Regions from separate parts of the Methylopila henanensis genome, predicted to be linked through region 1. Evidence: riboswitches for the same ligand, from Rfam matches in the RefSeq annotation. Region 1 holds a riboswitch; the other holds the start of a gene.

Region 1 (3,886 bases):
GGTGCCGGCGCGGCGGCCGTTGATCAGCACCAGAACCTGGCTGCGAAAATCCTTGCCCTGTCCGTCGGTCGCGCCGCCGCGGATGTTGATCGAGGTCTGCCCCGGCGTCCATTCGCTGAAGAAGCCGACCGCGTTCTCGGCGAGGAGATCGGTCATCGACCTCGCCTGGGAGCGCTCGATCTTCTCGCGGTCGAGCACCTGCACCGTGCCGGCCACGTTCTTGCGCGCCTCGGGACGGCCGGTCGCCGTGACCACGATGTCGTCCAGCACGATCGCTTCGTCGTCGGCGCGGGCGGGATCGGCCGCGCCGCAGGCGAGCGCGGCCGCGGCGCCGATCAGCGCGAGAGGGCGACGAACGGTCATGTCAGACTCCAGATCAGGATGGCCGAGCGGCGCGGAACGGAAAGGCGCAGGACGCCTTGCTCCGGCCGCGCCTGGGCCGCGAGATGGTTGAAAAGGACGGGCCGGCGCGGGTCGGCCTCGGGCCAGCCAAGACGGCCGGCGAGATAGGCCGCGAGCCGCGGCAGATCGCTGACGATCAGGGAGAAGGTCCAGCCGATCTCGGCCGTGACCGGCGTCCTGTCGGCGGGCGCGAGGCCCGCCATGACGATGTCGACGCCGGGGGTCTCGTCCTCGCCGTGCCACTCCCTCGGCAGACAGCCGGCGAGGCAGAGGCCGCGCGGGCCGTTCTGCGCCGGCACGACCCAGACGACGCGGCGCCGGGCGAGGTTTCGGCAGCGGGCCAGGAACGACGCCGGTTCAGTCAGCGGCGCCGGCATGTTGGCGGCCAGCACGGTGTCGGCGGGAGCGACGCTGGCGTTCTCCCAGCCGGCGGCGACGATCTCGGGGGCCGGATCGAGGCGCGCCAGCCTGTCCCTCATGGAGGCCGACGGCTCCACCGCCGTCCAGCGCCGGCCCTGCTGGCGCAGCGCCGCGCCAAGCTGACCGCCACCCGCGCCGAGGTCCAGAAGATCGCCTACGGAGGGAATGAGCCGACGCAATGCGCCGCCCACGCCCGCCACATAATCGGACGTGTCGATGCCGCCGGCGTACAGCGCCAGCGGATCGATGGGGCTCGCGCCGACCGCGTCGAACGGCGGCGGCGCGGGCCGCGGAAGCGAGACGACGTGTCCGTGACGAGACGACTTCATTGGACCCCGAACGCAGATCGCGTCGGGCGAACGAAGGCGTCCCCGCAACCACGGAGGCGCCCGCGGCCGGAGCGCCCCGCCGGACACCCCGCCCGCGAGACAGATCACACGCGACGGCAGGTCTCCTGGCTCGCGGGTCGCCGCGCTTGCGTCGCCTTCCCAGGTTCTCGAAAGACCCAGTGGCCGATGACGAAGCGCTCGCCGCTCACAGTTGCGGGGGCAGCCGCGGCTTCCGGGCGATCAGCCCGCACCGCGTTCCCTTTTGATCCCCAAGGGGAACCGTCGGATGCTCGATTACGGCAACGCTGCGGCCAGGACAAGGCTACAATATGTCTCGGGAAGCCGTCGTTACGGGTCACGTGGCCCGAGACCGGCCGTCAGCTTCAATTGAAACGCCTCGGACGCCGACAGCGGCCGTCGCGGTCTTACGAGCGCCTACCGCCATCATTGGCGGCGCAGTCAATAGACGACACGGCGACTTAGGGCCTCCGCTCCATGCCCTCATTGGCGTACGCCCAAAAATGAGGCGGCGAGCACGTTGACCAAATCATTCCACTTAATCTATCTGATTGATGTACATATCTGGGCGGAGCGGCTTGGCGCCTCTTCGTCGGGGAGAGGCGCCTCAGGCGCGGGCGGCCGGGCCTCGGCCGGCGGGACATGGAACGGACGCTCGTCGCCACGGCCTCGCTTGCCTCCGATTTCTTTCACAACACACCTCGAGACGAGCCGATCGATGATCGCAACCTTTCTTCACCAGCGCGCTCCGCGGCTTGCTTTCGCAACATTCGCCGTGGCGCTCGCCAGCGCCGGCGCCGCGCATGCCGAGCAGCCGAGATCCGGCGGGGAGCTGACGTTCGGCGTCACGACCGAGCCGGCCTGCTTCAACCCGCATCGCTCGGAGCAGCAGAACTCCTTCATCGTCATCCGCAACTTCATCGATTCGCTGATCGCGAAGGGCGCTGACGGACGGTTTCTGCCCTGGCTCGCCAAGGAGTGGACTGTCTCGCCCGACGGCAAGACCTACGACTTCAAGCTGCGCGACGGCGTGACGTTCCACGACGGCGCGCCGTTCGACGCTGAGGCGGTCAAATTCAACCTCGACTTTGTCAAGAACCCGGCCAACACCAACTCGGCCGGCCAGCTGCTGCTCGCCTATCAGAGCTCGGAGGTGATCTCGCCGACCGAGATCCGGCTGACGCTGTCGCGACCGGATTCGACGCTGCTCGAGTCGCTCGCCAGCATCCGGCTCGGCATCGTCTCCCCGAAGGCGTTGCAGTCCGGCGACCGGCTGTGCTCCGGCGGCCCCGCGCTCGCGGGCACGGGACCGTTCGTGTTCCAGTCGTACACGCGCGGGCAGTCGGTCCAGCTTGTGAAGAACAAGGACTACGCCTGGGCGCCGGGCTACGCGGCGAACCAGGGGCCGGCCTATCTCGACAAGGCGACCATCCGCTTCCTTCCGGAATATTCGGTTCGGGCCGGCGCGCTGTCGTCCGGCCAGATCGACGTGATCGAGGGCGTGCAGCCGACCGACGTGTCGCTGTTCAAGGATCAGCCCGGCTTCCAGTTTCTGGTCGGGCCGTCGGGCGCGCAGACCTCGTTCACGCTCAACATCAACTACACGATCCCGCCCGCGACCGACGTCCGCGTCCGGCAGGCGCTGCGCGACGGGGCCGACATCGGCGCGCTGGTCGAGAGCGTCTACCTCGGCACGGTGCGCCGCGCTTGGTCGAACATCGGCCCGGAAAACCCGTTCTATAACAAGGCGCTGGAAGGGACCTGGGGCAACGACGCCGCAAGGGCCAACGCCCTGCTCGACGAGGCGGGCTGGACCGTCCGGGACGCCGAGGGCTTTCGCACCAAGGATGGCAAGCGCCTGACGATCGAAGTCGGCTATCCTCAGCCCTTCGTGCGCGACAACCGCGACGTGCTGATCCAGGGCGTGCAGGCGCAACTGCGCAAGAACATCGGGTTCGACCTCAGGCTCCGCATCAACACCGCGGGCGACTGGGCGCAGCAGAAGGAGAAGGGCACCTGGACCATCTACCCCAACACCTATCTGCCGGCCGACGCCGCGCAGGAGCTGCAGGGCAACATCGGCGAACAGGGCTTCATCAAAGCGGTCGCGGACAAGGGCGACAAGGAGCTTTTCCGCCTGATCAACGAGGCGCTGCAGGCGACTGACGTCGAGGCCAAGAAGCAGCTGGTCGACGCCGCCCAGAAGCTGGCGGTGGATCAGGCGTACATCGTCCCGCTGTTCTCGGCCAACTACCAGCTCGCCGCCAAGGACACCGTCCGCGGCCTTTCGTTCGAGGCTCAGCTTGACTCGCCGGCGAGCCTCCACGGCGTCTGGCTCGCGAGCCAATGACGGCTCGAAGCGCCATCTGGAGCCGCGTGCTGTCGCGGCTCGGGACCAGCGCGCTGGTCGCCTGGGGCAGCATAACGGCGGCTTTCGTGGCGCTTCACGCGCTTCCCGGGCGGATCGAGGACATTCTGGCGGGCGACCTCGACTATCCCGGCCTGCGCGAGGCCATCGCGCAGGAATGGGGCCTCGACCGAAGCCTGCCGGAGCAATATGTCGACTTCGTCGCGCGGATCGCGACCGGCGACTTCGGCGTCTCCTACGCGCTGCGCCAGCCGGTCGCCGAGATCGTCGGATCGCAGGTCATGCCGACGGTCCAGCTCGCGGGCGCCGCAGGCGCGCTCGCGATCATCCTCGCGGTGGTCGCCGCCAC
Region 2 (3,886 bases), on a different contig from region 1:
CAGCCCCGCGGCGGCCGAGGCGCGCGCCGCATGAGCGAGACGCCTCCGACGCGCGCGAAGCTTGCGTTCACCCACGCCGCCGCCCTGCGCGCGCTCGCCGCGGCCGCCGCCAGGGCCGACGAGATCGGCGTCCCGCATAACGTATCGATCGTGGACGACGGCGGCAATCTGCTCGCCTTCGTGCGCACCGACGGCGCGAAGCTGCTGTCGCGTGAGACGTCGCTCTCCAAGGCGATCGCAGCCGCGTCACACCGCCAACCCATCAGGCGGCTCGACCCGGCGCTGGAGACGCGGCTCGCCATCGCCTCCGGAGGCCGGCTGACCAACCTCGCGGGCGGACTGCCGATCCTGTTCGGCGGGGAGTGCGTCGGAGGGGTAGGCGTGGGCTCGGGCACGCCGGAGCAGGACGTCGACGTCGCTCGCGCCGTTCTGGGCGGCGCTGGGAGCCGACCTCCCTGAATGCGTCACTTAATGGCGCGACGGGCGCGGCTCGCGCGGGCCGGCTTTCCCTTCGCCTTTCTTCTGATTGTGACCTCATCGAGGGACCACTAGCTTCCAATTCCCCTCCGGCTCCGGTCGGGGGCGTCGATCGCGCCGGTGCTTCGCAAGGAGCTTAATAGGGAACGCGGTGAGGGCGGCATGGCCGCCCGATTCCGAGGCTGTCCCTGCAACTGTAAGCGGCGAGTTCGATGCGCGTTGGGGATGGGCCCGTGGCCCATTTTCCAGCCACTGGCGCAGGTCTCCGTTCGGAGGAACTGCCCGGGAAGGCCAGCGCATCGAACGATGACCCGCGAGCCAGGAGACCTGCCGGCGCTTGATCGCTCTTGCCGAGGCCCAGGGGGTGGCCTGGGCGCGGCTTTGTCCGTCTGAGCGATACGCGGTGTGGCAGGGGTCGCATCGGTTCGTCCTGACGGGTCGTGAGCGCGAGACCGTCGAGACGCGCCGACCGTTCGACGGTATCCCCTGTTGAGCTCGTAGCGCTCGGGGACGCAACATGAGTTTCATCGGTCGGTTGCCGCTGGCGATCGCGTTCGCAGCGAGCATCGGGCTGGTCGGCCCGGCGTCCGGCCAGTCTTCGGACGACGACGGCGGCGCGACGCAACTCGAGACCATCACAGTCTTCGGCTCCGAGCCCGACCTGAAGGATGTCCTGTCTCCGGGCGAGGTCTCGGTCGTCTACCCGGACGACGTGAAGGGCGAGCACAAGGCCCTTCCGGATCTGCTCGACCAGATTCCCGGCGTCTATGCGCGGCGCGTCGCGGGCACCGGCCAGTACACTACGTCGCGGGTCTCGGCGGCGCGCAGGTCGGCGGCACCTATAATAATGCGGCCTCGCGGCTGCAGCGGATCGCCTACGGCGCTGCGAACCTGACGACCGCCCCCGTAACGAACGTGTTCACTCCGAGCGCGAGCAACCCTTACGAAGTCCGTGACATCAGCTTCAAGAGCTCGACCGCCTACGTGCTTCTCGGCGCCTACGACAGCAGTTGGCAGATGAAGGGCAAGCTGGTCAGCACCACCAACTTCACCACCCTCACGACTGTCGACGACTTCACCGCGGGTGCGCCGGGCTACTTCTGGGCGGCCCAGTACACGCCCGACAACGACCGGATCTGGCTCGCGCGCGGAAACCAGATCCGCGTCTACACGGCCGCGAGCCCGGCGACGCCGCGACGCTGACCCTAACGGCGGGCAGCCTGATCTCCCTCGGCGAAACCTACGACAACATCAACGACTTCTCCTATGTCGGCGCGACGGGAGCGGCGACCGCAATCCGCGGTTATCGGTCGCCGACGCAGGTGTCGCTAAGCAACCTGCCGCAGCTTGGCGACGATCTCTTCAGGGGCGTGCCTCTTCATTGGCATCCTGCTGTCCTCCATATGGCCAAAAGCCATACCTCAGGGAGGACCACTTCTCAGGGGCAGATCAACTGCCGCGCGGCAATCGCCATCGTCGCAATGATCATCCGATCGCGAGGCCTGTCCGACGCGTAACCCCTCTCATCATTGTATTAATTCTAAAATACTGAACTTGCTATATTTTTTACTTCTGTCCAGAACGATGGCTGTCGTCGTGCGGCCGTTATGAGGCTTACGGTGCCGTCGCCGCCGGGTGCTCCATGCCGAACTCGTCCTTGAACGCGATTTATCTGAACCGAAGAGGTCTTTTGATCGGCTCGATATTTCGCGTCGTCCGCGATGCGCAGACAGCAGAGGACATCGCGCAGGAAAGCTACCTGCGCGTCGCGCAGGCCATCCGCGAGAATCCCGTCGAGCACGTTCAGGCGTTTCTGTTTCAGACGGCGCGGAACCTCGCGCTTGATCACGCCCGTCGGCAAGCCGCCCGAAGGCTCGTCGAGGTGGATCCGGACAGCGTCGAGTCTCGGCTCGTCATGTCGCCCGCGCCGCCGGCCGACCAGACGCTGATTGACCGCGAAAGGCTGGCGGCGCTGGAGGCCGTGCTCGGGCGCCTGCCGGAGCGGGCGCGCCGCGTCTTCACGCTGAGTCGTCTGGAGGGCTGGTCCTATCCGCGCATCGGCGAAGCTTTGGGGGTGTCGCCAAATACCGTCTACAACGACATGAAGCTCGCAATGAGCGCGTGCATTGACGCCATCGAGAGGTTCGATCGCCGCTAGCGAGCGAGGATCGACGATTGTGATGTTCTTCGTCGCGGATCGTCTGGACTATAAGGCCTCGCACGACAGCGGACGGCGACATTGTTTCGAGAGACTGCAGGCGACCATAATCAGTCTCCAGATGACGTGCGCGACGAAGCGCTCGCCTGGTTTCTGAAGATCCAGGCTCAGGGAGAGGAGGCTGAGGTCGTCCGCGCGTTCAACGCATGGTGCGGGGCTGATCCGGCGCACGCCGCGGCCTTCGCCGCCATCGCCGAGCTCTGGAGCTCGCCCGAGATCGGCGGCGCGGCGCTGCGCTTTCGCAAACCGCCTCCTGCGCGCGCGCCCGTAAACCGCCGTCTCGTCGTCGCCGCTGCGGCGTCCTTCGCCGCGGTCGCTGGACTGAGCGCACTCCGGGCGCCGGAATTGCTGATCCAGATCGAGGCGGACCACGTTTCCGGAACCGGCGAGCGCAGCCGCGTGGCGCTGTCCGACGGATCCCTCATGACGCTCGATGCAGCTTCCGCTGTGGCGCTCGATTTCTCGGGCGACAGGCGTTCGGTGCGCCTGCTGAAAGGCGCCGCCTTTTTCGATGTCCGGGCCGACCCATCGCGGCCCTTCCGCGTCGAGAGCGCTTTCGGCCTGGTGGAGGTGATCGGCACCGCCTTTGAAGTCCGGCGCGAGGGAAGCGCCGATCAGATCACTCTCGTTCGAGGCCGGGTGGACGTCGAACGACTGGCCGCGCCATCCGAGCGGCGTGCGCTCCAGCCCGGACAGGCGGTCGAGGTGACGCGAAGCGCCTTGTCCTCGCCCCGAACCGTCGACTCAGCGCGCACGGTCGCTTGGATGGAGGGCTGGCTCAGCTTCCGGGACAGGACGTTCGGCGAGATCGTCGACCGGCTGCGCGCCTATCGCGAAGGCCGCATCGTGATGCTCGGGAGCGGCGTGGCGCACGTCCGCGTGAGCGGTGATTACCGCCTGGATCAACCGGACGTGGCGCTCCGTTCGCTTGCCGCCGCGGCGGGGGCGACCCTTATCGATCTGCCGGGCGGGATCGCGCTGCTCCGCTGAGCGTCAAACGCATCAGAAAAATTTGTGAGGCTGCGACGCCTCGTTCGTCTCAGCGCATGGGGAGGGTGATCGCGACGGCGCGACCAGCCTTTCGCGAGCGGGGATGTTCATGCGGAACGGACTTAAGAAGCGTCGGGGCGTCGCGGGCGGACTGGCGCTTGCGCTGCTGTGCTCGGCGGCGCACGGGCAGGCAGCTCAACC

Evidence for each region. A riboswitch is a leader RNA that binds a small molecule or an ion and turns the genes downstream of it on or off. The one in region 1 is predicted to bind cobalamin.
Region 2: it holds a riboswitch for cobalamin, as region 1 does, so the genes downstream of both, ACFSCV_RS10450 (hypothetical protein) here and ACFSCV_RS16535 (methyltransferase domain-containing protein) in region 1, are expected to answer to the same signal.

Annotation. Positions count from the first base shown of each region.
Region 1 covers NZ_JBHUER010000010.1:711,316-715,201, forward strand. Annotated here, with positions in the region: gene ACFSCV_RS16530 (TonB-dependent receptor) at 1-363, opposite strand, end outside; gene ACFSCV_RS16535 (methyltransferase domain-containing protein) at 360-1,151, opposite strand; cobalamin riboswitch at 1,250-1,450, opposite strand; gene ACFSCV_RS16540 (ABC transporter substrate-binding protein) at 1,888-3,519, shown strand; gene ACFSCV_RS16545 (ABC transporter permease) at 3,516-3,886, shown strand, end outside.
Region 2 covers NZ_JBHUER010000007.1:146,402-150,287, forward strand. Annotated here, with positions in the region: gene prpC (bifunctional 2-methylcitrate synthase/citrate synthase) at 1-34, shown strand, start outside; gene ACFSCV_RS10445 (GlcG/HbpS family heme-binding protein) at 31-459, shown strand; cobalamin riboswitch at 584-826, shown strand; gene ACFSCV_RS10450 (hypothetical protein) at 995-1,372, shown strand; gene ACFSCV_RS10455 (hypothetical protein) at 1,393-1,680, shown strand; gene ACFSCV_RS10460 (RNA polymerase sigma factor) at 2,135-2,635, shown strand; gene ACFSCV_RS10465 (FecR family protein) at 2,762-3,685, shown strand.